3 regions of the Kitasatospora sp. NPDC088160 genome follow, and region 2 is predicted to be linked to each of the others. Evidence: riboswitches for the same ligand, from Rfam matches in the RefSeq annotation. Region 2 holds a riboswitch; each other region holds the start of a gene.
The links. Region 2 has a riboswitch for cobalamin ahead of ACIOGZ_RS26820 (ABC transporter substrate-binding protein). Riboswitches for the same ligand answer to the same signal wherever they lie in the genome.
Positions count from the first base shown of each region.

Region 1: it holds a riboswitch for cobalamin, as region 2 does, so the genes downstream of both, ACIOGZ_RS24900 (prenyltransferase/squalene oxidase repeat-containing protein) here and ACIOGZ_RS26820 (ABC transporter substrate-binding protein) in region 2, are expected to answer to the same signal.
Region 3: it holds a riboswitch for cobalamin, as region 2 does, so the genes downstream of both, ACIOGZ_RS17710 (HoxN/HupN/NixA family nickel/cobalt transporter) here and ACIOGZ_RS26820 (ABC transporter substrate-binding protein) in region 2, are expected to answer to the same signal.

Region 1 is NZ_JBIUSS010000016.1:124,961-135,221, forward strand. Features, by position in the region: gene ACIOGZ_RS24880 (peptidase) at 1-450, shown strand, start outside; gene ACIOGZ_RS24885 (flagellar hook-length control protein FliK) at 470-949, shown strand; gene ACIOGZ_RS24890 (hypothetical protein) at 1,129-1,524, opposite strand; gene ACIOGZ_RS24895 (hypothetical protein) at 1,840-3,267, opposite strand; cobalamin riboswitch at 3,401-3,477, opposite strand; cobalamin riboswitch at 3,555-3,698, shown strand; gene ACIOGZ_RS24900 (prenyltransferase/squalene oxidase repeat-containing protein) at 3,803-6,787, shown strand; gene ACIOGZ_RS24905 (hypothetical protein) at 6,784-7,974, shown strand; gene ACIOGZ_RS24910 (CbiQ family ECF transporter T component) at 7,985-9,220, shown strand; gene ACIOGZ_RS24915 (ATP-binding cassette domain-containing protein) at 9,217-10,261, shown strand, end outside.
Region 2 is NZ_JBIUSS010000018.1:127,276-137,536, reverse strand. Features, by position in the region: gene ACIOGZ_RS26855 (hypothetical protein) at 1-310, opposite strand, end outside; gene ACIOGZ_RS26850 (hypothetical protein) at 517-903, opposite strand; gene ACIOGZ_RS26845 (hypothetical protein) at 1,118-2,506, opposite strand; gene ACIOGZ_RS26840 (siderophore-interacting protein) at 2,707-3,549, opposite strand; gene ACIOGZ_RS26835 (hypothetical protein) at 3,953-4,447, opposite strand; partial or broken gene ACIOGZ_RS26830 (STAS domain-containing protein) at 4,612-4,809, shown strand; gene tkt (transketolase) at 4,873-7,101, opposite strand; cobalamin riboswitch at 7,648-7,853, shown strand; gene ACIOGZ_RS26820 (ABC transporter substrate-binding protein) at 8,071-8,919, shown strand; gene ACIOGZ_RS26815 (iron chelate uptake ABC transporter family permease subunit) at 8,916-9,995, shown strand; gene ACIOGZ_RS26810 (ABC transporter ATP-binding protein) at 10,037-10,261, shown strand, end outside.
Region 3 is NZ_JBIUSS010000010.1:205,059-215,319, reverse strand. Features, by position in the region: gene ACIOGZ_RS17745 (M24 family metallopeptidase) at 1-309, opposite strand, end outside; gene rpmF (50S ribosomal protein L32) at 400-573, opposite strand; gene rpsR (30S ribosomal protein S18) at 627-863, opposite strand; gene ACIOGZ_RS17730 (CobW family GTP-binding protein) at 876-2,042, opposite strand; gene rpsN (30S ribosomal protein S14) at 2,048-2,353, opposite strand; gene rpmB (50S ribosomal protein L28) at 2,353-2,589, opposite strand; gene rpmG (50S ribosomal protein L33) at 2,715-2,879, shown strand; gene ACIOGZ_RS17710 (HoxN/HupN/NixA family nickel/cobalt transporter) at 2,992-4,104, opposite strand; cobalamin riboswitch at 4,134-4,348, opposite strand; gene ACIOGZ_RS17705 (metalloregulator ArsR/SmtB family transcription factor) at 4,430-4,813, shown strand; gene ACIOGZ_RS17700 (Fpg/Nei family DNA glycosylase) at 4,868-5,677, opposite strand; gene ACIOGZ_RS17695 (AAA family ATPase) at 5,758-6,612, opposite strand; gene aroQ (type II 3-dehydroquinate dehydratase) at 6,692-7,120, opposite strand; gene aroB (3-dehydroquinate synthase) at 7,129-8,238, opposite strand; gene ACIOGZ_RS17680 (shikimate kinase) at 8,231-8,752, opposite strand; gene aroC (chorismate synthase) at 8,749-9,933, opposite strand; gene ACIOGZ_RS17670 (shikimate dehydrogenase) at 10,143-10,261, opposite strand, start outside.

The sequences.
Region 1 (10,261 bases), on a different contig from region 2:
TTCGGCCAGGCCACCTGCGCCAGCGACCCGGACGCCACCGCGCTCGCCGCCCAGGCCCTCGCCGCGACCGGCCGCACCGCCAAGGCCGACGCCGGACTCGGCTGGCTGACCGCCCACCAGAACGCCGACGGCGGCTTCTCGGCCGCCGGGGCCGTCGCGTCCAACGCCAACACCACCGGCCTCGCCACGCAAGCGCTGCTGGCCGGCGGACGCTTCGGGGCCGGCCTCAAGGGCTGGAGCAGCCTGGTCAAGCTCCAGCAGGGCTGCGCCACGGACCCGGGCGTGCGCGGGGCGGTCGCCTACGACGGGACCGGCTTCAACCCGGCCACCGGCGCCCGGGCCACGGCGCAGGCCGTCCTCGGCCTCGCGGGCACCCCGCTGGCCACCCTCTCCGCCGCCGGTGCCCGCCCGGACGCGCCCGTGCCGGCCTGCCCGGCGACCACCCGCTGACCCCGCGAGGAGAGCTCCGATGACCGACACCATGGCGCCCGCGTGCCCGGCCCGCCGCACCCTCGGGTCGATCGCCGCCGCCGCTGCCCTCACCGCCGGACTGCTCGGCGCCTCCGTCGTCCAGGCCCCGCAGGCGCGGGCCGCCGCCTGCGACGGCACCACCGGCGTCACCGTCGTGGTCGACTTCACCGCCGTCGGCGGTGGCATCCAGACCGGCTGCGCACCCGGCGACCCGGCCAGCGGCCTGGCCGCGCTGACCGGCGCCGGGTTCGCGTACACCTTCCACCCGCGCTACCCGGGCTTCGTCTGCACCATCAACGCCCTGCCGACGACCTGCACCAACCCCACCGGCAGCGCCTACTGGTCGTACTGGCACGCCCAGCACGGCGGCCCCTGGTCGTACAGCAACCTCGGCGCGGGCAGCTACAACCCGGCGCCCGGCGACGTCGAGGGCTGGTCCTTCGGCGCCGGCGCCCAGCCGGGCGTCACCGCGCCCTGACCTCCGGAGACACCCCGCTGCCCCGGCCCCTCCGGAAGGGGGGCCGGGGCACCGGCGGTTCAGAGTTCAGACGGTGCGGGACGTTCGGCGCCGCCGGGCGAGCTGTTCGGTCAGCAGCTGTGCGAGCGGCCCCGCGCGCCGGGGTCGGTGCGCGGGGCCGCTGTGGGTCATCGGGTGGTTCAGCAGTGGGGCAGGCCGGGCACGTTGTGGAACATCGCCGCGCCGTCCACGTAGGGTGCGAACGTCCAGGAGGACCCCGAGGGGGTGACCACACCGTACTGGTACACCCACGTGGTGTGGTACCAGACGTCGCCGTCATTGCCGACGTTCCCGCCGGCCACCCAACAGTCCGCCCAGGCCGAGTCGCCCGGCGCGAGGGTGATGTTCTTGTACTTGCCGGACCCCGCGTCGGCGGCGGTGTAGACGCCCGCGGAGTGGCTGGTGCTCAGCCGGACCCACTGCGGGGAGGAGCCGATGTTGGACGGGTTCGGGTCGGCGGATGCCAGCGACGTCACGCCGACGACGGATGCCCCGGCCAGAGCGAGTGCGGCGAGCGCCTTGATCGAACGGGTCATGATGTGATTCCCCGATTCCTCCCGGCCCTCCTGTAGGGCTGGTCGGTGATGAGCAAACCGCACCTCGACCGCGCAGTCCAGGCTGCAAACCGGCCAGGTCCCGTTCCCCAGAAGTCCCCCAGGCGGACCGCGAGTTGGGGGACCGCCGGGTCGCGGAGAGGGTGGCCTGGGGCGCCGGCGTCGGGTGGTGCGGGCTCGGCCCGCCGGTGGGCCCGGTGGAGGCCGCTCCGTGCACCGGAGAGCTGACGGCAGGTCAGTTCGCCGCTTTCGTGGCTTGGCTCGTACCCGGCGTCCAGGACGGCCAGGGTCTCCGGATCAGTTGCCGTAGCGGAGCGAGACGGTGTCGCCGAGGTGGACGGTGGTGGCCCGGGTGGCGCCGGTGGCGGTGGTGCCGTCCAGGCTGACCTGCCAGGTGGAGGAGCCGCTGTTGGCCGTGCCGTTGATCGCGGTGACGGTGTCGCCGCCGGTGGACGGGGCGACCGAGGTGACGCAGCCGCTCGGGGCGGCGCCGGCGGCCGCGTCGAGGACGTCGCCGAGGGTCGCGGTGGTGCCGGTCGGGGTGAGGGTGGCGGCGCAGACCTTGAGCGCGCCGGTGCCGTCGTCGATGACCAGCGCGAGCTTGGCGGCGGTGCCGGGGACGAAGGCGGTGGCGGCGGCCCAGGCGGGCTCGCCGGTGGTGGTCGGGGTCGGCGGGGTGGCGGTGAAGCCGGCGCCGGCGACGGCGCGCAGGCCGTCGACGGAGGCGTAGGGGGAGGGGGTGGTGTCGGTGGGCAGGTACTTGAAGCCGCCGCCGGGCTTGAACTGCTGGGCGATCAGGAAGTCGACGGGGCTCTTGCCGGTGCCGCTGGTGAAGTCGGTGCCCTGGGGGTTGATGCCGCAGGCGTTGAGGCCGGAGACGGCCCAGCCGTTGGAGTCGGTGTTGACGCCGAACATGGCGTTGAAGGCGCCGGAGGCGGTGAGCTTGCCCTTGAGGAAGTTCTTGGCGGCGACGATCGCCGGGTCGGTGGCGGCGACGCCCCCGGTGCAGAGCGAGGCCATGGCGGCGCCGGTCATGTCGATGTCGCTGCCCTGGGCGAGGGCGTTCGGGTCGCCCGCGGCCTTGCTGAAGTTCCAGCCGCCATCGTTGTGCTGGTTGGCGCGCACCGCGGTGACGGAGGTGTCGAGCAGCGGCTGCGGGACGCGAGGGCTGCCGGCCTGGGTTTTGGCGCCCGCGAGGGCGAGGAGGCCGAAGACGGTGCCGTTGAAGTTGGCGGACGGGCCGTAGTAGCCGGGTTCGGCGGTCTGCCAGTAGGCGGCGAGGTCGGCGACGAGGTTGCGGCCCGGGCCGACCCGGGCGGGGTCGATGCCGGCGGCGTAGGCGTTGAGGATGCCGCGCTCGTAGTCCGTGACGACCGGCGAGGCGCTCGGCCAGCCGGGGGCGGCGAGCTGGCCGCGGTAGACCAGGCGGGCGTTCTTGGTGGGGTCGCCGCCGGGGGTGACGTCCGCGGCGGCCGTGCCGGCGGCCGCGAGTGCGCTGAACGCCCACTCGTTGGAGAGCCCGCCGCCGGTGACGTAGCTGCCGTCGGCGGCCTGGAGCGACTTCAGGTAGGTGACGCCGGTGCTCTTCGAGGTGGCTATCTGGGTCGGGCTGGCCGTCGCGTGGGCGGGGACGGCGGAGAGCAGGAGCGCGCCGGCCGTCAGGGCGACGGTGACGGCGGAGGCGGCGCGGGCAGGGGTGGTCCGCGAGGGGGCGAGGAGGGACACGGGACAGGCTCCTTGGGGTGGCGGGCGCCGACCCTGCCCCGGAGTTCCGGCGTCCGTTCGAGGGCGCGCGACGGCCGGAGCGGTCGCCGCCCGGATCGCGTGGGCCGGCTTTCGCCATGGTGCGTGGCCGGGCGGGCATCCGGGCTCGGGGCAGCACGATCGCCACCCCACACCGCTGCGCGTCAGCCCCGGATTCGCACCGGGTTCCCCCGCTCGGCCACCGCGGACGCTACCGCACGGCGCACCGGCCGACGAGGTGATGTGATCGACGTGACGGACCGTTGACTCCCGTTCGGCCGTCGTGGTCTGATGAACCGATTTTTTGCCCTCGGCATTCAGGGGAAGCCGGTCCAACTCCGGCGCTGACCCGCAACCGTGGACCCACCTGTGGTGGGTGAGCCGGAATGCCTGGACCGGGGGCCCTGTTCACAGAGCACTTGCGTCGTCGCGGACTACGACGCGGTCCGGACGGTCCCTGCCCAGGGGACCGTCGGCTGCGCCGTTGCGTCCCACGTCGACCGACCAGGGAGTCGTCGTGAGGGTCAGCAGCAGTCGCACACGTCACAGGAACCGGGACCTCGCCTCCTTGGTGGTCGCCGGTGCTGTCGCGGTCGCCGCCTGCGGAAGCGTCCTGTTCGGGCGCCCCGGCACCGCGGCCGCCGACCCGATCGAGCGGTGCACGGCGACGACGGGCGCGATCGTCGCCGTCGACTTCACGCACTGGGGCGGCGGTGTCGTCCGGGGCTGCGACGCCCACCCCACGACCGGGATGAACCTGCTGCACGCCGCCGGCTTCACCACCGCCGGAACCGAGCACGACGGACCCGCCTTCATCTGCCGACTCGGAACCGGGACCTTCAACAGCGGCACCCAGTACCCGACGCCGGCCGAGGAACCCTGCGTCAACACCCCGCAGGCCACCGCGTACTGGTCGTACTGGATCGCCGAACCCGGCCAACAGGCCTGGTCCTACAGCCGGTTCGGCGCCGGGACGCAGAAGCCCAAGCCCGGCGAGGTCGAGGCCTGGGTGTACGGCGGCACCGACATCGGCGGCACCAGCGGGGCACCGGGCTTCACGCCGGACTCCGTCCGGGCGAAGAGCGGTGGTTCGCCGGCTTCGCCGTCCGCCTCGCCGTCGCCCTCGGCGACCCTGACCCCGACTCCGACCTCGACCCCGACTCCGACCGGGCCGTCCGCCGCCGGTGACCCGGCGGCCGCCGCGGCCTGGCTGGCCCGCCAACTCGTCGGCGGCGACCACATGGAGAACTGGGCCGTCGAGGGGCCGGACTACCCCCGGACCGCCCTCACCGCCATCGCCCTCGCCGCCGCCGGCACGCAGGACCCGGCGCTGCGCAGGACGGTCGCCTTCCTCTCCGCTCACACCGACGCCTTCCTCCACCCCGACGGACCGGCCGGCCGGCCCGATGCGAGGGCCGCCGCACTGCTGGCCCTCGTCGCCGAGAGCACCGGTGGCGATCCCCGGGCCTTCGGCGGCCGGGACCTGATCGCCGCGCTCACCGGCCATGTCTGCACGGCGGCGGGGGAGAACGGCAAGTGCACCGCCGCCGGGGACTTCCTCGGCGCGGCCTCGCCCTGGGTTCAGTCCCTCGGCGTCATCGCCCTCCAGCGCGCCGGCGTCACGCCACCCGCCCCGGCGCTCGCCCGCTTCACGGCGCTCCAGTGCGCCGACGGCGGGGTGGCCGGATCGATGATCGTCGCTGGCGACCACTGCGAGTCCGACCCGCTCACCACCGGCCTCGCGGTCCTCGCCCTGCGTACGGCGCCCGGGTACGAGACGGCCGCGAGGAAGGCTTCGGACCAGCTCGCGGCCGGACAGCAGGCCGACGGATCCCTCCTCCCGTACCTCGGCGCCCCCGGCGACACCATCAGCACCGCGAGCGCGGCCCAGGCGTTCAAGGCCACCGGACAGGACACCCGCCGGGCCGCCGCCACGGCCTGGCTCGCCGCCCGGCAGGGCACGGACGGCGGCTTCGGCCCCGACGCGTCGACCACCGACCCGGACCCGGCGGCCACCGAGCAGGCGATCCTGGCCCTGACCGGCACCGACCTCACCAGCGTCCGACACAACCCGGACGCCACCACCCCGCCGACGACACCCGCCAGCACGCCGCCGACCTCGCCCGCGACCACGCCGCCTGCCGGGAGAGCCCCCGACGCCGCCAAGGGCAGCGCCTACCTCACCGACCCGTCCCGCCTGATCAACGGCCGCTACTACGAGGGCTTCCCGGCCTTCGCCGACTTCGGCCTCACCATCGACGGCGCCTACGCCCTCGCGGCCACCGGCACCGACGACGCCGCGCTGCGCAGGATCGTCGACTTCCTGGACCAGCCGGGCAAGGACGCCGGCGAGCGCACCGTCAACGACTGGACCGGCATCGGCACCGAGTACGCAGGCGGCGGCTCGATCGGAAAGGAGGCGCTGCTCGCCGAGGTGGTCGGCCGCAACCCGCGCGCCTTCGGCGGCCACGACCTGATCGCCGCCCTGGCCGCCCTCGTGTGTATCAAGGCCGACCAGAACACCGGCTGCGCGGCGCCCGGCAACTACACCTACGCGACCTCGGTGTTCTCCCAGGCGCTCGGCATCATGGCCCAGCTCCGGGCCGGGGACTCGACGAACGCGGCTCCCGCGATCGCCTACCTGAAGGGCCTCCAGCACCAGGACGGCTCGTGGCCGAGCCTGATCCCCGCCACCGGTGACTCCGACGTGGACAGCACGGCGATGGCCGTCATGGCCCTCGCCCTCGTGCCGGGCGACGAAGCCGCGCGGGCCGTCGACCAGGGCCTCGGCTGGCTCGCCGCGCGGCAGCTGCCCGACGGCGGCTTCCCGGGAGCGGCCGGCGACTCGACCAACTCGGCCGCGCTCGCCATCCAGGGCATGACACTGCGCCAGTCCACGTACGGCGCCCAGATCGCCAAGGCGCGCGACTTCCTGTCGGGCCAGCAGAACGGCGACGGCGGGTTCAACGTGGCCTCCGCCGGGCAGCCGGGATCGGACGTCCGCGCGTCCACGCAGGTGCTCGGCGGTGCCACCGGGATCTCGTTCGGCACGCTGTTCCGGGACCTCGGGGGAACGTCGACGCCGACGCCCACTCCGACTTCCACCGGGACGGCGACCCCGACGGCGACCCCGACGGGTTCGCCGACCAGCACCCCGACCGGCACGCCCACGGGCACACCGACCGGCACACCTACGAACATTCCCACGAACACGCCGGGCCCGATGGGCTTGCCCGCCACGGCTGGGCCCTCGGACACCGCCGCTCCCTCGACCGGCGACGGTTCGGCCACCTGGTCGGCCGGCGGCATCGACGCCCCGGCCGATGGCAGGGGCGCGCCCGCCGGTGGCGTGGCGGCGCAGACCGGCTCCGGCAGCCTGGCCGGGACCGGAACCCAGGCCCTGACGCTGACGGCGGGTGCGGGCGTGCTGACCGCGCTCGGCGCGGCGGCCGTCCTCGTCGCCCGGCGCCGCACCGCGGCCGCCCCGGGGCGTCACCGGTGAGCCGGGGACTCGGCGGTCGGCTCGGCCGGCTGTCCGGGGCGGCGGCCCTGACCTTCGCCCTCGCGTTCGGTGGCGTCGCCGTGGGCACCGCCCCGGCGTCCGCGGCGCCGCTGCCGATCGACCAGTGCACCACCGCCTCCGGCGTGGTGCTCGCCGTGGACTTCAGCAAGTGGGGCGGCCCGCTGCTGCGTTCCTGCGGGACCACCCCGACCACCGGCTTCACCCTGCTCAACCAGGGCGGCTGGAAGACCACCGGGACCGGCCACGACGGTCCGGCGTTCATCTGCCGGATCGGCTACAGCGGCTTCCAGGGCGGTAAGCAGTTCCCGGCCCCGGACCAGGAGAAGTGCGTCCTGACGCCCCCGGCCACGGCCTACTGGTCGTACTGGCACGCCGATCCGGGCCAGAACGAGTGGTCCTACAGCCAGCTCGGCGCGATGAGCTACCAGCCGAAGCCCGGCAGCGTCGACCTCTGGATCTTCGGTGGCACCAACGTCGAGGGCACCGAGGGGCGGCCGGGCTTCTCGCCGGACAGCGTTCGCGCCCACAACTCCAGCCCCGGCGGGCAGCCCGCCGACCCCGGTCAGGGCACCACGGGCGGCTCCGGCGATTCCAGCGTCTCCGGCGGCGGGTCGACGGGTGCCACGGGTACGACCGGCGGCAGCGGCAGCGGCACCGGTTCGAGCGACGGAACCGGCGGAACCGGCGGAACCGGCGGCACCGGCGGTACCGGAAACGCAAGCGGAACCGGCAGCACCGGCACCGCCGGTGGCACCGGATCGGGCCGGGCCCCGGCCCCCGCCAAGCCCCCGGCGGGCGGAGCCCGTCCGCCCGCGCCCGCCACTACCCCGGGGCCCGGCGCCGCCGCCACCCCCGAGGACGGCATCACTCCGCCCGGAGCGCCCGAGCCGACGCCCGTGCCCGCCACACCGGTGCCGGTCGAGCCGTCCACCGCGCCGCCGACGGACACCCCGAGCGATCAGCCGACCCCGCAGACGGTCGAGGCCGCGGCCGCGCCGACGTCGACCTCCGCCGTGCCCGGCGGCGTGGTGGACGCCAATCCGGTGGCCGACGCCCCGCACGACTCCGGGTCGATGGCCCCCGCCGTCATCGCGACCGCCCTCGTGGGGGCGCTGGGCGCGGCCACCGTGGTCGTCGCGCGACGGCGCCGCCGCCGGGCCGAGTGATCCGGTGACCATGCCCGACAAACCCGACGCCGGCCCCCCGAAGCCCACCCCGAAGCCGAAGCCCACCCCCGGACGGGACGCCGGGAGCCGGCGCAGCCCCCGGAACCTGCACCCGCTGGCCTGGTGGACCTGGGCGCTCGCCCTGGCGACGGCGGCCAGCCGCACCACCAACCCGCTGCTGCTCCTGCTCGTCCTCGCCGTGCTCGGCTACGTGGTCACCGCCCGCCGGACCGAGGCCCCGTGGGCGCGCGGGTTCACCTACTACCTGTGGCTGGCTCTGACCGTGGTGGCGATCCGGGTGGTGTTCCGGTGCGTCTTCGCCACCGGCATCACCCCGCACGACCACCTGCTCTTCTCGCTCCCGCACCTGCCCACCCCCGCCTGGTACGCGGGCATCCAGATCGGCGGGCCGGTCTCCCTGGAGGCGACCCTCTCCGCCGCCTTCGACGGGCTGCGCCTGGCCTGCCTGATCTGCTGCATCGGCGCCGCCAACACCCTCGCCAACCCCAAGCGCGCCCTGCGCGTCCTGCCCGGCGCCCTGTACGAGCTGGGCGTCGCCGTGACGGTGTCGCTCAGCGTCGCCCCGCAGCTGGTGCAGAGCGTCCAACGCGTCGCCCGGGCACGGCGGTTGCGCGCCGGGCAGCGGAAGGGAATCCGCGCGCTGCGCGGCATCGTCGTCCCGGTGCTGGAGGACGCGCTGGAGCGTTCGCTGCACCTGGCCGCCGCGATGGACTCGCGCGGCTACGGCCGCTCCGGCACCGCGACCCGCCGCTCCCGCCGCATCACCGGCGCCCTGATGCTGCTCGGCATGTGCGGCCTGTGCGCCGGGGTGTACGGGCTCCTGGACGGAACCGCCCCCGCTGCCCTGGGACTTCCCGCCTTCCTCGCGGGCGCCCTGCTCTGCGTGGCGGGGCTGGTCCTCGGCGGCCGGCGCGTACGGCGCACCACCTACCGGCCGGACCGCTGGCGGGCCGCCGAGTGGGGCGTCGCGGGCTGCGGGGTGACCGCCGCCGTCCTGCTGTTCGCCACCGTCGGCTACGCCGCCACCGATCTCAACCCCTCGCTCTACCCGCTCAGTTGGCCGAGCCTGCCGCTCGTCCCGGTGCTCGCCCTGCTGCTGGCCGGCGCCGCCGGGGTCATCGCGCCTCCGCCCGGGCGTACCCCGGAGCCCGGGCGTACCCCGGAGCCCGCCGCCGGGACCCGCCGCACCGGCGCCGACCGCACGACCCCCGAGGTGAGCACGTGATCCGATTCGACCAGGTCGGCGTGGTGTACGACGGCGAGACCGCCCCCGTCCTGCGCGACGTCGACCTGCACATCCCGGAGGGCGAGCTCTGCCTGGTGGTCGGCCGCACCGGCGTTGGCAAGTCGACCCTGCTCGGCGCCGTCAACGGCCTCGTGCCGCACTTCACCGGCGGCACCCTGCGCGGCCGGGTGACCGTGGACGGCCGGGACACCGCGCACCACCCCCCTCGCGAACTGGCCGACGTGGTCGGCGTGGTGGGGCAGGACCCGCTGGCCGGCTTCACCACCGACACGGTGGAGGAGGAACTGGCCTACGTCATGGAGCAGTTGGCCGTCCCGCCGGCGGTGATGCGCAAGCGCGTCGAGGAGACCCTCGACCTGCTCGGCCTCGCCGACCTGCGCCACCGCGCCCTGCACGAGCTCTCCGGCGGCCAGCAGCAGCGTGTCGCCATCGGCTCGGTGCTCACCGCGCACCCGCGCGTCCTGGTCCTGGACGAACCGACCTCGGCGCTCGACCCGACCGCCGCCGAGGAGGTGCTCGCGGCCATCACCCGTCTGGTCCACGACCTCGGCGTCACCGTCCTGCTCGCCGAACACCGCCTGGAGCGGGTCGTCCAGTACGCCGACCGCGTCGCCTACCTGCCCGGCGACGGCACGGTCGTGCACGGGCCGCCCGCCGAGGTCTTCCGGCGCACCGCGATCGCGCCGCCGGTCGTCGACCTCGGGCGGCTGGCCGGGTGGCGGCCGCTGCCGCTCTCCGTCCGGGACGCCCGGCGCGCCGCCGCCCCGCTGCGGGAGCGGCTGAACGACGTGCCCGTTCCTCCGCCGCGCCGGGCAGCGGTGGCGGGGGAACGGGTGCTGGACGCCCGAGGGGTGGTCGTCCGGTACGGGCAGGTGACCGCCGTCCGGGAGATCGGGCTGGGTCTGCGGGCCGGCGAGGTCACGGCGCTGATGGGGCGCAACGGCTCGGGCAAGTCCTCGCTCCTGTGGGCCCTCCAGGGCTCAGGCCCGCGACAGGGTGGCAGCGTGCAGGTCCTCGGAG
Region 2 (10,261 bases):
CGAGGCCCTGGTTGGCGGGCAGCGCGTTGTTGTAGAGGACCGCGCCGGCCTGGTCGTTGGACGCGTCCGTCAGCCGCAGATAGCCGTGCGGCGCTCCGCCGGGGGGCGGCACCGGGCCCACGCCGCCCGGGCAGCCGCCGAGCGGATGGTCCCCGGGGCCGGGCGCGGCGGCAGCCGGCGCGCCGGTGAGACAGGCCGACCCCACGCCGGTGAACTCCGGGGCGGCGGCCTGGGTGAACGTCTCGCTGACCAGGGGCGAGCCTCCGGCCCGAGGCTGCGCCTGGGTCCCGATGTCCAGGCACAGGGGCATTCCGGCGCCCACGATCAGGGCCAGGGCCCCTGCGGCGAGCCGGGCCGTCCGGACGCGCCGCGGGCGCTGTCCGGGAGGGACTGAGTGCTGTTCATGTGTCATGTCCCCACATATAGCAGTCACTCTGAGTATTCATCACAAAGGCAAGCTGTTACGAAATTACCCTTCGGTGACTTCGCTGCCTACTGCGGGGGGATCCGGGCCCGCTATCGCACGACGAGAATCTCCGGCATCGGCAGGCACCACTCGCCCAGCATCCCGATGAGGATCCGGCGGGCCAGTTCCCGGGCTTCGATCCACCCTGGATCGACCGTCAGAGCCTCCCTGTCCCACCGGTCCGAGTTCTCCCGGCCGCTCATCCCGGCGAAGATCGCATCGATCGCTCGAAGGTCACGTAGCGCCTCGCGGCTGAGATCCCCGTCCTCGACCAGGCCCTCGGCCATGCGGAAGGCGTGGTCGAAGTCCAGGGCGACCTCATCCGTCGAGACACCCTGCTCGTCCACCCAGGTCAGCTGAGCCGAGGGATCGGCCGCCAGCACGGCCAGCGCCTCGACAAACAGGCGTTCACGGAAAGGAGCATCAGGGACTCTCACCTGGGAATCGTTGCACGGCTCAGCGGGGTAGGTTCCGAGGCCTGGACATGGAGGACCAGGACATGGTCATGCTCGACGCTGACACCGCCGGCTACGCTTCCCGCACCCCCAAGGGCCCTCGCCGAACCGCCCCGAGGCGGCCTGATGAGATTGGTGGGGGCGTTCGAGAGAACTCTTCCGGCGATCAACGACGAGTACGTGGACGATCGCGGGGTCACCGGGCGAGTTCGGGTACCAGTTCGGCGGCTGCTTCGATGCGGTCGAGGACGTTCCGGGCGGAGTCCGACAGCGGGTAGCGGCCGGCGTCGGCGCGGGTGGCGCGCGATCGGTCGGCGTCCGCGCGGGAGAGCGACGACAGCCCTCTGGCCAGCAGGTTCAGGGGGTGGTCGAGGTCGAGGACCACGGTGGAGTAGAAGCCGTCGGCGCTGTCGCGGGTCGGCGGGAACAGGCCGCCCTCGTAGACGGCGAGCCTGCCGTACGGTGCTGACTCGAAGTGCCCGATGCCGGTGTCGAGGGAGCCCAGGAAGGGCGGCGAGGTCCGGCTGTCCAGGGACGTCTGGTCGTAGAAGAAGTTCTCGTTGCCGCCGTCCCCGACCAGGAGGTCCCAGGCGGGCACGGGGCTGAGCCTGTGCAGGGCCCTGGGTGGTGGGAACGAGGCGGGGTGCAGCGGGCGCAGGCGGTCGCCGGCCACCTGCCACCGCTGCAGGCCACGGTCCAGGCCGGCCGTGACCAGGGAGTCGGCGGTGAACGCGATGGCGCTGATCGGTCCGTGGCCGAGGTGGTCGTCCGCGGCGAACTCGTGCATCGGTTCGAGCCTGCTGTCGGTGATCAGGATCCGGAACCCGTCGGCGAACGCGATCCGGGTGCCGGAGGGGTCGACGGCGAACAGGTCGGCGCGGTTGAAGCCGAACTCCGCCAGGTCGAGCCGCAGCTCCTGGCCGCCGGAGAACCCGAGCGCCGCCCTGACCAGCCTCAGGCCCGTCACGAAACCGTCGGCCGTCGCCTCCACCCGTGCTCCGAGCAGCGCCGTGCCGCCGGCCAGGACCGTCTCCCCGCCGGGTGTGTACTCGACGAGTTCCGCGTTCCGGAGGTGGCCGTCGCCGGCGAAGTCGCGCAGGGCGACCACGGTATCCGCGTCCACGCAGCACAGCGACACGTGGTTCGTCGGGCCTTCGTAGAACTCGTTCAGGACGCCGGTGCGGTCCACGGTCGCGATCCGGCACCGGTGGAGGTCCTCGCCGATCAGGTTGATCGCGGCCAGCGGCAGCTGATGGCAGAAGCCGACCGGGCCGGCGGCGTTGAGAGCGGACGGCAGCACCCGCGACGCCGACGCGTGGACCGACTCGCTGACCCGTGCCACCTCCCGACGGTCGGTCTCGGCCAGCAGCTGGGCCAGCTGGCGCTCCGCCATTCCCTGGGGCTGCCACCGCGATGGCTTCAGGTGGGCGGCTGCCGCCGCGGCCTGCGGGAAGGGGAGGGACAGCACCAGCTTCCACAGACCGCCCCAAGCCCCCTGCCGGGCCAGTGACCTGGCCAGCTCCTGCGTACTCCCGCTTCCCTCGTCTCCCCTGCCGCCGCCCCGTCCGCCGAAGAGCCTCGACATCGCCCAACCCCCTGTCGACTGCGCCGAATTGGCCTTCTGGAATTCTCCCTCAGTGATCATGAAACCGGTACTGGGCCGGAGGCATGCGCGGCGAGGACAACTATTCCGTGTACAGCGTCGACGGAGGCGGGAGTGCGGGCGGCGGGGGGCCGCCAGGGGCGGGCAGAGGCCGGGGAGGGGCGGCCACCCGGCCGCGTAGATCAGCCGGCCGACTCCTGCTCGGCCTCCACCTGGGCGTTCCACTCGCGCTTGGCCGCCCGCCAGGCCTCGTCACTCTGACCGGACCGCCAGTAGCCCGAGACCGACAGCCGCTCGCGCGGGATGCCTCGCTCCACGCGCAGCAGGCGCCGCAGTTCCTTCACGAAGCCCGCCTCACCGTGCACGAACGCGGATGCCGTGCCGGCGGGGAATTCCAGCGCGCCCACCGCCTCGACCAGCGCCTCGCCCACCGGGCGGGCGCCGCGGTGCAGCCAGCTGATCTCGGCCCCGGAGGGCGAGACGATCTTCTGCTCCTCCGCGGCGTCCGCGACCTCGACGAAGGCGTGCACCACGGCATCGGCCGGCATCCGCTCCAGCGCCGCGGCGATCGCGGGCAGCGCGCTCTCGTCGCCCACCAGCAGGTGCCAGTCGGCGCTCGCGTCGGGGGCGTAGCCGCCGCCGGGGCCCAGGAAGCGCACCGTCTCGCCGGGCTGTGCGCGGGCCGCCCAGGGCCCGGCCAGGCCCTCGTCACCGTGCACCACGAAGTCGATGGTCAGCTCGCGCAGGGCCGGGTCCCAGGCCCGCACGGTGTACGTCCGGGTGATCGGCCGCTGCTCGGGCGGGAACTCCTCGCGGATCCGCGCCATGTCGAAGGGCTCCGGGTAGCTCACGCCCTCGGGCGCGAAGAGCACCTTGATGTAGTGGTCGGTGAACTCGGTGGCGTCGAAGTCCTCCAACCCCGCACCGCCGAGGACCAGGCGCACCATGTGCGGTGTGATCCGCTCGGTGCGCAGCACCTGTGCTTCGCGCGCCTGCGGTGTCCGGCGGGTCGGTTGGTCTGCCATGGTGCCCCCCTGGGCTGTGTGGTCGCGCGTCTTGGTTAGGCTTGCCTAAGTTAGCACCCTTGAGGCGGTGCTCGACGCAGGGACGGCAGCCGATCCCCATTCCGCCCACGACCGGGAACGTGACGCCCCGGCAGCCCTGCTGCGGCTCGCGGACGCGACAAGGTCGTACGGAGCCGCCGCGACCGGTTCGGCGCAGCCAGACCGCGCCGCGCGCCGCCCGGGAGCCGACCACCGAGGTCGCCGTCCGCAGAGCGGCCGCGCCGCACTCCCCGGACCGATCCGGCACCGCAACCCGCTCGGGAGGATAGGGAGCGGGCGGCCGGTCAGGACGCCGTTACGATTTCGGCCGCCCTGCCGGAGGCACTCGTGGTTCAGGTGGCGGGCGACCGGGTGGGGTCGGGCCTCAGGCGCGCCGCACCACGAAGGTGACCTCCGCGTTGTTCCCCCCTCCGCCGATCACCTGGCAGGTGAGACCCGCACCGACAGTGCACTCGTTGACGTTCGACCCGGCGTAGGGGTTGCTCCAGTGGATCAACCCGCTCCAGGTGTCCACGCCGAAGCCGATCTGCCCCTCGGTGCCCGTCAGGAACCCGCACGACTCGGTCTTCCAGCTGGGGGCCACGTTCGGCAGGATGTAGCTCGGGGGCAGAGGACTGCCGGCGCTCCAGCACCCGTGGGCCAGGGTGGCCGAGCCGAGGTAGAGCATGCTGCCGGTCTGGTTCGACAGGGTGACCTGGGTGCTGCGCACCGCGTAGGCGGCGGACGCCACTGGGGCGGCCGACCGCGTCGTTCCGGCGGAGGGGCCGGCGGCCTGCGCCGCGGGAGCCAGGGCCAAGCCGGCGCTCAGCGCCAGGACGGCGGTCAGTACGGAGGACTGGACAACACGCTTGGAGGTCATGGCAGCCAACTCTCTATCGGAGGATGGTCAGGTACATGCCTCAACGGGATGGCGGACCTCGTTGGTTCACCAACCGCCACGACGTGCGGGAATGAGGGCTTGTGTGAGGTTGCGACCAGTCCTGTGGTTCCACCCTCCTCCGAGGGCGGAACAGCGAGACCGGTCTGGAGTTCTGCGACTCCAGCGGCATCACCGCTCTGCTGGCCGTCCGCAACGTGGCCGCCGAACAGGGCGCCGACATGGCCTTGGCCGCGGTCCCGGCCAACACCATCAGGATTCTGCACATCGTCGGACTGGACCGGGTCTTCGCCCTCCACCCCGACGTCTCGGCGGCCACCGCCACCAGCCCCACGGCACTCTGATCACAAGGAGCGTGCCAACGGTGCCGGGCCGCGCGAAGCGGACATCGGCCTCCTGCCCACCGTTCAAGTGTCGGAGCGGCTGAGGTCCCCGGTGCCACCTGTGGTCGGGGTGGAGGTCTGCTGGTGGCCGCCGGGACGCGGTGCCCGCCGGGTGTCGAGGATGCTGTCGCGGGCGGCTGCGGCGACCGCCTGGGGGGTGATGCCGAACTCGGTGTACAGGCGCTGGTAGTCGGCGGACGCGCCGTAGTGCTCCAGGCTGACGATCCGTCCGGCGTCGCCCACCATCTCCCGCCAGCCCTGTCCGACGGCGGCCTCGACGCTCACCCGGGCCCGTACGTCCAGGGGCAGAACATGGTCCTGGTAGTCCTGGGGCTGGGCGGCGAACCACTCCCGGCAGGGCATCGACACCACCCGCACCGCGAGTCCCCCGGCCGCCAGCAGGGTGCGGGCCTCCAGGGCGAGGTGCACCTCGGAGCCCGTCGCGATGAGGATGACGTCCGGCGTCGCGCCGCCCGGAGCCTCGGCCAGGACGTACCCGCCCCGAGCCGCTTCCCGTGCGGGGGCGAACTCGCCGCTGTCGCGGTCGAGGACAGGCAGGTTCTGGCGACTGAGGACCAGTCCGGCCGGGCGGTCGCGGTGTTCGAGGATGGTGCGCCAGCACGCGGTGGTTTCGTTGGCGTCGGCTGGGCGCACGACGTCCAGACCGGGGATGGCACGCAGTGCGGCCAGGTGTTCGACGGGCTGGTGGGTGGGGCCGTCCTCGCCCAGGCCGATGGAGTCGTGGGTCCAGACGTACGTGACCGGAAGTCGCATCAGGGCGGCCAGCCGGACGGCGGGGCGCATGTAGTCGGAGAAGGTCAGGAACGTGCCGCCGTAGGGGCGGGTCAGGCCCTGCAGGGCGATGCCGTTGAGGATCGCGCCCATGGCGTGTTCACGGATGCCGAAGTGCAGGGTGCGCCCGTAGGGGCCGCCCTTCCAGTTCTTTGTCTGGCGGTCGGTGGGGACGAAGGACGGCTGGCCGACCATGGTGGTGATGTTGCTGCCGGCCAGGTCGGCGGAGCCGCCCCACAGCTCGGGCAGGACCGGGGCCAGTGCGGTGAGGACCTCGCCCGAGGCGGCGCGGGTGGCCATGCCCTTGGCGTCGGGGGGAAAGGTCGGCAGGACGTCCGCCCAACCGTCGGGCAGCCGCTGCTCCCGCAGTCGGTCCAGCAGGACGGCGCGCTCGGGGTTCGCCGTGCGCCAGGCCGCGAACCTCTCGTCCCACTCGGCGTGCACCTGCCGGCCGCGGTCGGCGGCCTCGCGTGTGCGGCCCAGGACGTCCTCCTCGACGATGAAGTGCTCTTCGGGGTCGAAGCCCAGCAGCCGCTTGGTGGCGGCGACCTCGTCCTCGCCCAGCGCGGATCCGTGGGCCTTGCCGCTGTCCTGCTTGGTCGGGGCGGGCCAGCCGATCACGGTGCGCAGCATGATCAGCGAAGGGCGGCCGGTCTCCTGCCGGGCGGCGCGGGTGGCCGCCAGGAGCACGTCGACGTCCTCGACGTAGCGGCCGGTGCGCGTCCAGTCCACGGTCTGCACGTGCCAGCCGTAGGCGGCGTAGCGGGCCGGGACGTCCTCGCTGAAGGAGATGTCGGTGTCGTCCTCGATGGAGATGTGGTTGGAGTCGTAGAAGACGATGAGGTCGCCGAGTTCCTGGTGCCCTGCCAGGGAGGCGGCCTCGCCGGTGACGCCCTCCATCATGTCTCCGTCGGAGGCGATCACGTAGACGTGATGGTCGAAGGGGCTGGTGCCCGCTTCGGCGTCCGGGTCGAGGAGACCACGTTCGCGGCGGGCGGCCATCGCCATGCCCACCGCGCTGGCCAGGCCCTGGCCCAGCGGGCCGGTGGTGATCTCCACGCCGGGGGTGTGCCGGTGTTCGGGGTGCCCGGGGGTGGCGGAGCCCCAGGTCCGGTAAGCCTGCAGGTCCGAGAGTTCCAGGCCGTAGCCGGCCAGGTAGAGCTGGATGTAGAGGGTCAGGCTGGAGTGGCCGCAGGAGAGCACGAAGCGGTCCCGTCCCAGCCACCGGTCGTCGCCGGGGTCGTGGCGCATGACGTTCTGGAACAGCAGGTACGCCAGTGGGGCCAGGCTCATCGCGGTGCCCGGATGGCCGTTGCCGACCTTCTGCACCGCGTCGGCGGCCAGCAGCCGCACGGTGTCCACCGCCCGCGCGTCGACCTCGTCCCACCCTGTCCGCCCTGCCACCGGATCCGCGAGGGATTCGTCGCGCCGCGCGGTAGCGTCGTTCTGGTCGTTCGCCATGCCGTTGCTCCTTCGTCTCGGCTTGTCGTCCATCGTTCCTCCGGCACTGGGCGGGCACGACCGCCGGGCCGTCGCCCGCGTGATTGCTGGTGATGTACGAACTATCCCCAGGGGTGGCGCTCTGTCCGGCACGACACACCCTTTCGGTGAGCCGCTCCGCCTCGTCGCTTGCCCCCGAAGTGGGGGAACACACCCCTGACCACCCGTCGCAGGTCCGCGGGAGGGCGTGCGCGGGCCCCCCTTCGACGGCCCGGTGCCTCCGCCGCCGAGCAGGGTCGGTGACGGCGTGCTCGATCCGCTCGACGCCGACGACCAGCCGCGTCTCCGCCCGCCGGCCGAGTGGCGGCGCCCTACTTCCCCGTCACGTGCCCGGACGAGGTCCTGGACCACCACCTGCGGCACTACGCCGTCGAGTTCAGGAACTGGATCGTCGCCGCCCGCACCTGAGACCCCCGACCGGGCCCCGTGGCCGATCCCTCCCGCAACCCCAGGAACGGTCCAGACGACCATCCCACGGGCTGGCCAGCACCGACCTGACCACGCCTGATACCTTGCCATCGCCGTGGTGTACGGGAAACCGGTCTGAGTCCGGTGCGGCCCTCGCCACTGTTGCCGCGGAGTTCCGCGGCCCTCGCTGACCGGCTTTTCCAGCGGTCAGGGCCACTGGGCGGGTTGGAAGAGCCGTCCGGGAAGGTCGGCCGCGGCGCGTTGATGCGGAAGCCAGGAGACCGGCCACGGCGCTACATGTTCCACGAGGGTTTTGGAGAACACGTGCCCAGCGGTCTGCCGTATCCGTTCCGTTCCATATGTTCCGTACGTCCCACAGGTCCGATACGTGTCGGCCGGGCGGTCGCGGCCTTCCTGTTCATCGGCATGCTCGGAGCTTGCACGGGCGCCCCCGCGCCCACCACGTCCGGCGGGACGACCGGAACTGCCGCGCCGGTCAGCGTCGACAATTGCGGGTCCACCGTGACGGTCGGCGCGCCGCCCGACCGGCTGGTGACGCTCAACGAGGGTGCCACCGAGGTGGCCCTGGCCCTCGGCCTGCAGTCCCGCATGGCCGGTACCGCCTACCTCGACGATTCCATCCCGGAGAAGTGGAAGGCGGCCTACGACTCCGTCCCGGTGCTCTCCAAGGACTACCCGACGAAGGAGAAGCTCCTCGCGGCCCGTCCCGACTTCCTGTACGCCTCCTACTCCAGCGCGTTCACCGACAAGGTCGCGGGCACCCGGGGGGAACTGCGCGGCCAGGGCATCCCGTCGTACCTGTCCCCGTTCGGCTGCTCGGACAAGAGCCAGGTGCCGCCGACGACCTGGCAGGCGGTGTGGGGCGAACTGAACGACGTCGCCAAGGTCTTCGGTGTCACGGAGCGGGCCGCCGCGATCCAGCAGCAACAGGAGCAGCAGCTGGCCGAGTTCACGGCGACGGCCGCGGGCAAGGGCTTGAAGGTCCTGTGGTACGACTCGGACACCAAGGCGCCGTTCGTCGGGGCCGGCCACGGCGGACCTCAACTCGTTCTCAATGCCGTGGGCGCCCGCAACGTCTTCGGGGACCTGTCCGGTGGCTGGCAGAACGTGAGCTGGGAGAAGGTCGTCGCGGCGGACCCGGACGCCATCGTGGTCGCGGACGCCGGCTGGGACACGGCCCAGTCCAAGATCGACTACTTGGAGAACGACCCGGTGCTGAGCAAGCTCACCGCCGTGCAGCGCAAGGCTTTCGTGGTGGTGCCGTTCTCGGAGTCGACTCCCGGCGTGCTGCTCGCCGACGGTGCCGCCCGGGTGTCCGCGGGACTGGGCCGACTGCACCCGGGTTCATGACCGCGCCCCACCCCGCCGTCGCGCGGCCCCCTGGTCCGGGCCGCGCGACGGCGGCCCTGGCCATCGGTGCGGCCCTGCTCCTGGCCACCGTGCTCCTCGGCCTCGCCGTGGGCTCGCAACACGAGCCGGTCCGGACGGTGATCGACGTCGTGGTGCGCCGTCTCGGGCTGGGCAACCCGCACGTCACGCTGCTGGACGACCAGATCGTCTGGCAGTTGCGGCTGCCCCGCGTTCTGGGAGCGGCTGCCACCGGCGCAGGCCTCGCGGTCTGCGGCGCGGTGTTGCAGACGCTGACCGGGAACGACCTGGCCGATCCCTTCCTGCTCGGGATCTCGGACGGAGCCGCCGCCGGCGCGGTCACCGTGATCGTCCTCGGCGTCGGCGTGTCCGGCGCCGTGGGCACCGGCGCGGTGTCCACGGCGGCCTTCGCCGGTGCCCTGCTAGCCGCCGTCGTCGTCCTGGCACTGGCCGGCGCGCGCACCCGGTCGCTACCGACCACCCGGACCGTGCTCGCCGGCATCGCGGTGGGACAGATGTGCGGGGCCTACACCTCGTTCGTCGTGCTGGTCCTCGGGGACCGCAACGCGGCGCGCGGTGTCATGGAGTGGACGCTGGGCTCGGTCGCCGGCGTGCGGTGGCCCACCGCCGTCTTCCTGACCGCGGTCGCGCTGGCCGGTGTCACGGTCCTGGCCTCCTCGGCCCGCGACCTGGACGCCTTCGCGTTCGGCGAGACCGCCGCCCGCTCCCTCGGCGTCCACGTCGAGCGCACCCGTTGGGTCCTCGTCGCCACCGCCGCGCTGGTAACCGCGTGCCTGGTCGCCCACACCGGCGTCATCGGGTTCCTCGGCCTGGTCGTACCGCATGTCGTCCGTCTCGTCTGCGGCCCGCGCCACGCCCTCCTGCTGCCCGTGTCGGCACTGGTGGGCGCTTCCCTCCTGGTGGGCAGCGACATCGTGGCGCGCTCGGTCCTCCCCGACCGGGAGATCCCCGTCGGCGTCATCACGGCCGGGCTCGGAGCGCCCTTCTTCGCCTGGCTGCTGTGGCGCCAGGGGCGGGCCGACGGGAGGGGGCAGTGACGGTGACGCCCCCCGCCGAGCTGCGCACGGAGGGACTTCGTGTGAGCATCGGCGGAGCCACGCTGCTGGACGCGGTCTCGCTCGCGTTCGCCCCCGGCCGGATCACGGGCCTGCTCGGACCCAACGGCGCCGGGAAGACCACCTTGCTGCGCGCGGTCGCCGGACTGACCCGGCCGAGCGAGGGTCGGGTCCTCCTGGACGGAGAGGATCTCCACGCACTCACGGCCCGCCGACGAGCACGACAGGTGGCCTTCATGGAGCAGCAG
Region 3 (10,261 bases), on a different contig from region 2:
CACCGCCAGGTCCGCCACGCCCAGTCGCACGGCGGCGGCGGCCGCCGCCAGGGCGGTGTCCGCCGAGGCCGCCACCGGCACCTGGGTGACGTCCGGCGCGATCAGGTGTTCCCCGGTGTCGTCCGCCGGCAGATCGTCCGGCACTGCCAGCAGCACCCGCTCCCGGGTCAGCAGCAGCGTCGCCCCGCAGGGCGCGCAGCCCGTCAGATACCGCACGTTCGCCGCCCGGGTGATCAGCGCCGCATCGGCCCCGGCCGCACTGCAGTGCTCCCTCACCCGCTCCCGCCGACCCGCGTACGCATCAGACATGCGTCGAGCCTACGAACCCCCACTCCGATCCGCCCGCCGAGCACCCCCGACAGGGCGCGCCCCCACCCCCGCACGCCCCCTCCGTGGTCGCTACGCCCCCTCCGGGTCGATCAGGCCGCGGCGGTAGGCGGGGACCAGGTTCTGGGGGACGAGCAGTTCGCGGCCGTTGAGGGTGATCGGGACGAGCTTCGGGGCCTTGCCCTTCCACTGGGCCCGGCGGTGCCGGGTGTTGCTGCGGGACGTCTTGCGCTTGGGGACGGCCATCGGGGGCTCCTTGTCGGGTGGTGACGGTGGTGGCGGTGGTGACGGTGGTCCGGTTACCGGGTGGTGCCGGCGGCGTACGGGAGGAGGGCCATCTCGCGGGCGTTCTTGACGGCCCTGGCCACGGCGCGCTGCTGCTGGACGGTGAGCCGGGTGACGCGGCGGCTCCGGATCTTGCCGCGGTCGGAGACGAAGCGCCGCAGCAGGTCGGTGTCCTTGTAGTCGATGTACTCGATGCCGGCCGTGAACAACGGGTTCGGCCGGGCCTTGGGCGGGTTCGGTCGCTTACGCACAGTGACGGCTCCTTAGTGAACGGGGTCGAGCAGGTCCCGGAAGGCGTCCGGCAGGGCCTTCCAGCCGGGTTCGCCCGCCGCGAGTTCGGCGTCGGTGAGCAGACAGGAGTCGAGCAGCCCGGTGACGCCGTCGACGTCGAGGCCCTCCGCGGTGAAGCTGAGCTGCTGCACCCGGTCGCCGTGCAGAGGGTGCCAGTCGAGGGCGGCGGCGGCCCGGCGGGCGGGCGGGTAGAGCTCCCAGGCGGCGTCGGGCAGGGAGGTGAGCCAGGGGCCGCACTCCTCGACGGCGAGGTTGGCCCCGGCGGCGTCCCAGGCGAGCATCAGGTCGGGCCGGTTGGCCAGCCAGAAGCGGCCGCGGCTGCGCTGGGCGGCGGGGACGAGCAGTTCCAGCGCCCGGTGCAGCCGCTCGGGGTGCAGCGGGCGTCGGCGCTCCCAGACCAGCGTGGTGACGCCGGCCTCGTCGCTCTCCTGCGGGAGCAGCGCGATCGCCGGGTTGACCCGGTCGCGGGCGGCGGCGACGTCGAAGCCGCCGAGGGCGGCCCGGGTGAGCGCCCCGGTGCCGAGCCGGACGACCCGGGCGGTGGGGTGGAGCTGGCGGAGCAACGCGAGCCCGGGCGCGTGCGCCGTCGCGCGCGGGACGGCGAGGGTGGTGGCGTACTCGACCTGGTGGGCGAGCGCCTCCGCGCGGGTCCGCTGGTCCTGGACGGCGGTGTGCTCGCCGTGCTCCACCAGGTCGTCGGAGACGGAGAGTTCGCCGATCAGCCGGTCCGGGTCTACGGCCGTGACCACGCCCGCGAGTTCGACGGCGTCCTCCAGGTGGCGGCCGTCCGCCTCTCCCCCGGCGATCACCTCGACGGCCGGGTGCGGGTCGCTGCCGCCCCACAGTTCGACGATCGCGAGCCCGTACCGGCCCTCGTCGGCGATCCGCAGCAGTCGCGGCAGCAGGTCCTCGCGCAGGGCGCAGCAGGGGCAGTCGTTCACCAGCGGGACGTCGGCGACGTCGAACCCGCCTCCCGCGTCGCGCAGTTCACGGCGGACGACGCCCTGCGAGGCCTCCCGCAGGTCATGGTGGAGGACCACCGCGTCCACCGCTGCCGCCGCCAACTCCCGGACGGCGGCGCGGCGTTCGTCGGCGTGCAGTCCGGCGACGACCACCACGGGCAGTTTGATCCCGTCCACGCCGCTCACCAGCTGGCCTTGCGGACGCCGGGCAGGTGGCCGGCGTGGGCGTGGACGCGGAGGTTGACCCGGGAGAGGCCGAAGGCGCGCAGGTAGCCACGGGGGCGGCCGTCGACGGCGTCGCGGTTGCGGATCCGGGTGGCGCTGGCGTCGCGGGGCTGGCGGGCGAGTTCGGCCTGGGCGTCCGCGCGTTCGGCGGGGGCGGTGCCGGGGTGGGCGGTGATCCGCTTGAGCTCGGCGCGGCGCTCGGCGTACCGGGACACGACGGCGCGGCGCTGCTCGTTCTTGGCGATCTTGCTCTGCTTGGCCATCAGACCTTCCCCCCTCGGGCGCGGATGCGGGCGACGGCGGCCTCGATGCCGATCGTGTCGATGGTGCGGATGCCCTTGGCGCTGAGGGCGAGCCGGACGTACCGGCCCTCACCGGGCAGCCAGTAGCGCTTGTGCTGGATGTTGGGGTCGAAGCGGCGGCGGGTGCGGCGGTGCGAGTGCGAGATCGCGTTGCCGAATCCGGGTTGGCGGCCGGTGAGTTGGCAGTGGGCGGACATGGGTGCTCCCTGGCGTCCGGGAATGGGCGGGACGGAGCCCACGTTACACCAGATGAAAATGACTTCCATTTCGGTGTACGGTTTCGCCCCAGCCCCGAACACCCCGCCAACCCGGGAGGACACCCATGGCCCGCAGCGAACTGCGCCCCGTCATCAAGCTCCGCTCCACCGCCGGCACCGGCTACACGTACGTGACCCGCAAGAACCGCCGCAACGACCCGGACCGGATGGTCCTGCGCAAGTACGACCCGGTCGCGCGCCGGCACGTCGACTTCCGCGAAGAGCGCTGAACCCCGCCCGCCCGACGACCGGCACCGGCCCGCAGCGACGAAACGGCGCCTCCCCCGGGATCCCGGGGGAGGCGCCGTCGCTGATCGCTGCCGTCGCTGATCGCAGCCGTCGCTACTCGGCGGCCACCCAGCGCTTCTCCACCCGGGCCAGCTTCCAGTAGGCGATCGCCGCGGCCCAGACCACCACGAACAGCCCGGCGATCGCGTAGCCGACGTTGTCCAGCGAGATGCCCGCGATCCAGCCGGTGACCGGGTCGGTCAGATCGAGCTTCTCGTGCAGCACGCCGACCAGTTCGATGGTGCCGATGACGAAGGCCACCGCGATCGACAGCCCAGTGATCGTCAGGTTGTAGTACACCTTCCGGACCGGGTTCGCGAAGGCCCACTGGTACGCGAAGTTCATGAACGTCCCGTCCAGGGTGTCGAACAGGCTCATCCCGGCCGCGAACAGCAGCGGCAGGCAGACGATCGCGTACCAGGGCAGCCCGGCCGCCGCGCCCGACCCGGCCATCACCATCAGGGTGACCTCGGTCGCGGTGTCGAAGCCCAGCCCCAGCACCATGCCCACCGGGAACATCTGCCCGGGCCGGGTGATCGACCGGGTCGCCCGGTTCAGCACCCGGGCCATGAAGCCGCGCGAGTTGAGGTGCTCCTCCAGCTGCGCCTCGTCGTACGACCCGGCCCGCATCGCCCGGAACACCTTGAGTATGCCGAGCAGCGCGGCCAGGTTGAGCGCGCCGATCAGGTAGAGGAACGCGCCGGAGGCCGTCGTGCCGACCATCCCGAGCCACTTGTGGGTGGCCGAGTCGTCGTCCATCAGCGTGCTGGCCAGCTGCGCGCCGCCCGCCACCAGGGCGGCCATCAGCACCACCATCGAGGAGTGCCCGAGGGCGAACCAGAAGCCGACCGAGACCGGCCGCTTGCCGTCCGCCATCAGCTTGCGGGTGGTGTTGTCGATCACCGCGATGTGGTCGGCGTCGAAGGCGTGCCGCATGCCGAGGGTGTACGCGGTGATCCCGAGGCCCACCCCGAAGACCTGGGTGCCGACCGCGTAGTTGTGGGGCGCGACCAGGAAGACGAGCGTCCCGAAGGCCACCACGTGCATGGCCAGGATCACCCCCATCAGCCCGGCCGTGCGGACGGTGTCCTCGCGCTTCCAGCGGAACGTGGGCAGCACGGACGGTGTCGCCGGCGCCTCGGCGGCGGCGGTTTCGGGCAGGGTCATTCGGGTCACGCTCCAGCACCTCGTGGAAACACTTCGTGAGATGCCGTGGCCGGTCTCCTGGCTTACGGGGGTCCCGTACCCGCCTTCCCAGGTGCGCGAGGCTCCCAGTGGCGTCGTGGGTACGGACGTCTCTCCATCGTCGACGATCACGATGGCCCGATCACAGTGGCGAGGGCCGCTCCGGACTGGGACCCCTGAGGATCCGTCACCGGTCTTCCCGAGCACCACGGCGGGGAACACCGTAGGGGCCAGGACCCACCCTTGCAAGGCTGCGCACCTGCGCAGGTGTCCAGGATCACAGGCCCCCTCCTGCAACAATGTGCGCATGCATCTCGTACCGGCCGACCGCGCGGGCCACCGCACCATCGACGGACACCGGGTCTGCGAGGCCATCGCCGCGATCGGCGACCCCGCGCACGTCCGCACCTGGGCCGAGCGGTTCTCCCTGCTCGCCGACCCCGGGCGGCTCGCCCTCCTGCTCGCCCTCCACCGGGCCGGCCCGCTCGCCGTCTCCGACCTCGCCGTCGCCACCGGCATGCGCGACCCCGCCGTGTCCCAGGCCCTGCGGCTGCTCCGCACCGCGGGCGTGGTCACCGGGGACAAGGACGGGCGGATCGTGCGCTACCGGCTCGTGGACGAGGCCCTGCGCCCCCTCCTCGACGCGTGCGCCGCCGCCGAACACCACGAGCCCAGCGCGGCCGTCGTCTGACCGGCTCCCCCGGAGGACGCGCCGGGGCCCGGCCGGAGCAACCCTCGAACGCGGTCAGGCCGCCTGGCAGGCGGGGCACCAGAAGAGGTTGCGCGCGGCGTGCTGCTCCGTCCGGACGTCGGTGCCACAGACCAGGCAGGGCATCGCGGCCCGCCGGTAGACGTACACCTCGCCGCCGTGGTCGTCGACGCGCGGCGGGCGGCCCATCGCCTCGGGGGTGTGCTCGGGGCGGACGGTGTCGATCCGGCCCGCGCCGACGCCCTCGTGCATCAGGGCGACCAGGTCGGCCCAGATCGCGTCCCACTCGCCCCGGGTGAGGTCGCGGCCGGCGCGGTGCGGGTTGATCCCGTGGCGGAACAGCACCTCGGCCCGGTAGACGTTGCCCACCCCGGCCAGCACCTTCTGGTCCATCAGCAGCGCGGCGACGGTCGTCCGGCTGGCCGATATCCGGCGCCAGGCGGCCTCCGGGTCGGCGTCGGCGCGCAGCGGGTCGGGGCCCAGCCGGGCGGCGACGGCGGCCTTCTCCGCTCCGGTGACCAGCGCGCAGGTGTTGGGGCCGCGCAGGTCCGCGTAGCCGTCGTCGTTGGCCAGCCGCAGCCGGACCAGGCCGACCGGCTCGGGCGCGGGCCCGGTACCGAAGGCGAAGCCGCCGTAGAGGCCGAGGTGGACGTGCACCCAGGCGCCCTCCTCGAAGCCGAGGAACAGGTGCTTGCCGACGGCTTCGGCCGCGGTGAGCAGCTGCCCGTCGATGGCCTTGGCCTCGTCGGCGAACCGGCCCTGCGGGCTGGACACCTCGACCGGGCGGCCGCCGAAGGCCTTCCGGTTCTCGGCGGCGAGGCGGTGGATGATGTGGCCTTCCGGCACGGGCGTCAGCTCCCCCGGGGTGGTTCGACAGGACCCGCACATCATCGCAGCCGGCACCGACACCGCCGGATCGTCGCAGATCAGCGCACCGGCATGCCCATCAGCCGGGCCAGGATGACGCGGTCCAGCTCGGCGGCGGTGCCGGCCACGTCCAGGTACGAGTTGTCGATGATCGGCAGCCCGGAGTTGTACCAGCCGGCCATCCGGCCGTGGATCCGCGCCACCTCCTCGTCACCGAGCCGCCGGGTGCCGCCGCGCCGGGCGTTGCGGTGCAGCACGGAGTCCAGGCTGGGCAGCAGCACGACCGGGATCATGCCGGGGCCGATGTGCCGCTTCCAGCCGCCGAGGCCGATGGCCGGGCGGTCCGGGAAGACGGCGTCGTCGATGATGCAGGAGATGCCGTTGGCGAGGTAGTTGCGGCAGGCGAAGCCGCAGGTGCGGCGGGCCAGCCGGTACTGCGCCTCGGAGGCGTTGTTCCAGCCGGACTGCGGGTTGGCGAAGCCGGACTGCACCCACTCGCGGACGTCGTCCAGGCTGATGTGCGCGGTCGGGCTGGGCCGGCGCTCGGCCCAGTACCGGGCGACGGTGGTCTTGCCGGCCCCGGCCGGGCCGATCAGCAGGACGGCGATCGGACTGGTGGGCGCGTGCCGCTGCGGCGGGTGGGCGGGGAGTTGCACGGGCGTGCCGGAGGGCAGCACGAAGTGCCCGGTGGACCCGACGGGGACCGGCGCGCCGGGCGCGGGTGCGGCCGGGGCGGGCGCGGCAACAGGAGCGGGCGGCACCGGAGCGGCCGGAACCGGCGGCGCGGCGGCGGGAACAGGAGCCGGAGCGGGCGGCACCGGCGGCGGCGCGGCGGCCCCCGACGGCTGCGGCCCCGGCGGAGCGACGGGACGCGGCGGGACCTGCCCACCCCCGGCGTACTGCGTCACGGTCACCTCCCGACACCTCTCAGCGGGGAGACTACACGGCGGCCCGGCGGCGGGCACAGTCCGCCGCCGGGCCGCTGACCAGGCGTCAGCGCGTGGTGAGTTGCTCGGCCAGGGCGCGCAGGGCCAGCTCGTACGAGCCGAGCCCGAACCCCGCGATGGTGCCGGAGGCCACCGCGGCGATCACCGAGGTGTGCCGGAAGGTCTCCCGGGCGTACGGGTTGGAGATGTGCACCTCGATCAGCGGCGCGGTGCGCTGCGAGGCGGCGTCCCGCATCGCGTACGAGTAGTGCGTGAACGCGCCCGGGTTGATCACCACGGGCACCTTGCCGTCGGCCGCCTCGTGCAGCCACTCCACCATCTGCTGCTCGGAGTTGGTCTCGTGCACCTCGACCTCGAAGCCGAACTCCTTGCCGAGCGCGGTGCAGCGCTCGACCAGCCCGGCGTAGGAGGTGGCGCCGTAGACGTCCGGCTCGCGGCTGCCGAGCCGCCCGAGGTTGGGGCCGTTGAGCACCATGACCCTGGTCACGCCGAGACCTCCGCGTAGGCGGCGACCAGCAGGGACGGGTCGGGGCCCTCCAGGACGGAGGTCTTGCCGAGGCCGTCCAGGACGATGAAGCGGATCAGGTCGCCGCGCGACTTCTTGTCGATCTTCATGGCGTCCAGCAGCTTCGGCCAGGCGTCCGCCTGGTAGCGCAGCGGCAGGCCGACGGAGGCCAGTACGGTGCGGTGCCGGTCGGCCGTCTCGTCGTCCAACCGGCCCGCCAGGCGGCCGAGTTCGGCGGCGAAGACCATGCCGATGGAGATCGCGGCGCCGTGCCGCCACTTGTAGCGCTCGTTGCGCTCGATGGCGTGGCCGAGGGTGTGGCCGTAGTTGAGGATCTCGCGCCGGCCGGACTCCTTGAGGTCCCCGGAGACCACGTCGGCCTTGACCTGGATGGCGCGGCGGATCAGCTCGACGGTGTGCGTGCCGTCCGGGGTCTTGGCGCCCTCCGGGTCGGCCTCGATCAGGTCGAGGATGGCCGGGTCGGCGATGAAGCCGCACTTGATGACCTCGGCGAGGCCGGAGACGTAGTCGTGCTTGGGCACGGTCGCCAGGGTGTCGAGGTCGGCCAGCACGCCCACCGGCGGGTGGAAGGCGCCGACCATGTTCTTGCCCTCGGCGATGTTGATGCCGGTCTTGCCGCCGACGGCCGCGTCGACCATGCCGAGCAACGTGGTGGGCATGGAGATCCAGCGGACGCCGCGCAGCCAGGTCGCGGCGACGAAGCCGGCCAGGTCGGTGGTGGCGCCGCCGCCGAGGCCGACGACGACGTCGCTGCGGGTGAAGCCGGTCTGCCCGAGCACCGACCAGCAGTACGCGGCGACCTCGGCGCTCTTGGCGTCCTCGGCGTTGGGCACCTGGAGCGCGATCGCCTCGTAGCCCTCGCCGAGCAGGTCCTCGCGGATGGCGTCGGCGGTGGCGGCCAGCGCCTCGGGGTGGATGATCGCGACCCGCTTGGCGCCTCTTGTCCCCAGACTGGGGGGACTGATCAGCGCCGACAGCTCGCCGAGCAGCTGGTGCCCGATCAGCACGTCGTACGGGTCGTGGCCGGCGCTGCCGCCGACGTGAATCCTGACGATGGGGTCAGTCATGGGGGGTCTTCAGCTCCAGTGCTTCCAGTACGGCGTCCGCGACCTGCTCGGGGGTGCGGCCGGCGGTGTCGACGACGGCGGTGGCCACCTCCAGGTAGAGGGGCCGGCGGGCCTCCATCAGCTCGCGCCAGCGGGCCCGCGGGTTGATGGCCAGCAGCGGGCGCGGGGCGTCCAGGCCGACCCGCTTGACCGCGTCCGCCAGCGGGACCTCCAGGAAGACGACCGGCAGCTCGCGCAGCAGGGCGCGGGTGGCCTCGGCCATCACCGCGCCGCCGCCGAGTGCCAGCACGCCGTCGTGCTCCGTGGCGCCCGTGCGCACGGCCCGGACCTCCAGCTCGCGGAAGTGCGGCTCGCCCTCGTCGATGAAGATCTCCGGGATGGGCTTGCCGGCCAGCGCCTCGATGTCGGCGTCGGTGTCCCGGAAGCCGACGCCCAGGCGCTCGGCCAGGGCCCGCCCGACGGTGGACTTGCCACTGCCGGGCGGGCCGACCAGCACAACGACCGGAACGGTCATCGGATGATCAGGTTGTCGAGGTAGCCCTGCACGTTGCGGCGGGTCTCGGAGACGTGGTCACCGCCGAACTTCTCGTTCACCGCGTCGGCCAGCACCAGCGCGACCATCGCCTCGGCGACGATCCCGGCGGCCGGCACGGCGCAGACGTCCGAGCGCTGGTGGTGCGCCTTGGCCGGCTCGCCGGTGCGCACGTCCAGGGTCTGCAACGCCCGCGGCACGGTGGCGATCGGCTTCATGGCGGCACGCACCCGCAGCACCTCGCCCGTGGTCAGGCCGCCCTCGGTGCCGCCGGAGCGGCCGGAAGTGCGCTTGACGCCCTCGGGGGTCGGGACGATCTCGTCGTGCGCCTGCGAGCCGGGCACCCGGGCCAGCTCGAAGCCGTCGCCGACCTCGACGCCCTTGATCGCCTGGATGCCCATCAGCGCAGCGGCCAGCCGGGCGTCCAGCCGGCGGTCCCAGTGCACGTGCGAGCCCAGACCCACCGGCACGCCGTACGCGAGCACCTCGACCACGCCGCCGAGGGTGTCGCCGTCCTTGTGGGCCTGGTCGATCTCGGCGACCATCGCCTTCGAGGCGTCGGCGTCCAGGCAGCGGACCGGGTCCGCGTCCAGCCGCGCCTCGTCCGAGGGCAGCGGCAGCACACCGGCCGGGGCCTTGGCGGCGGCCAGCTCGACCACGTGGCTGACGATCTCGATCCCGCAGGTCTCCTTCAGGTACGCGCGGGCGACGGCACCGAGCGCGACCCGGGCGGCCGTCTCACGGGCGCTGGCGCGCTCCAGGATCGGACGGGCCTCGTCGATCGAGTACTTCTGCATGCCGGCCAGGTCGGCGTGGCCGGGGCGGGGGCGGGTGAGCGCCTCGTTGCGGGCCAGACCGGCCAGCACCTCGGGGTCGACCGGGTCGGCCGACATGACCTGCTCCCACTTCGGCCACTCGGTGTTACCGACCATGACCGCCACCGGGCTGCCCATGGTCTCGCCGTGCCGGACGCCGCCGAGGAACGTCACCTCGTCCTGCTCGAACTTCATCCGTGCGCCGCGACCGTAACCGAGCCGGCGGCGCGCCAGCGCGTCGGCCACCACCGCGGTGGTGACCGGTACACCGGCGGGCAGGCCTTCCAGCGTCGCGACGAGTGCGGGGCCGTGCGACTCCCCCGCCGTCAGCCAGCGCAACGTACCCAACGGAGCTCCTTCATCAGCGGACCGGCCTCGGCACCTGCCGGGGCCCGCCCGGGCGTGCCTTTTCCCCTGAATCCTTTCACGTCCCGGCGGCACCCGGAGGCCCAGTCCGCGTGACGGACGGCAACCGGTCAGTCGGCGGGACGGTGGTCGGCACGATTCCGGCCACCCGGCCGGGCGGTGGTCGGCGCGATCCGGCCACCGGCCCGGCCTCAGCGCCCGGCGAGGGCCTTCTCGCCCGCCTCGCGCATCGCCGCCAGCGGCCCCGGCGCCCGCCCGGTGAAGGCCTCGCTCTGCAGCACCGCCTGGTGCACCAGCAGGTCCAGCCCGC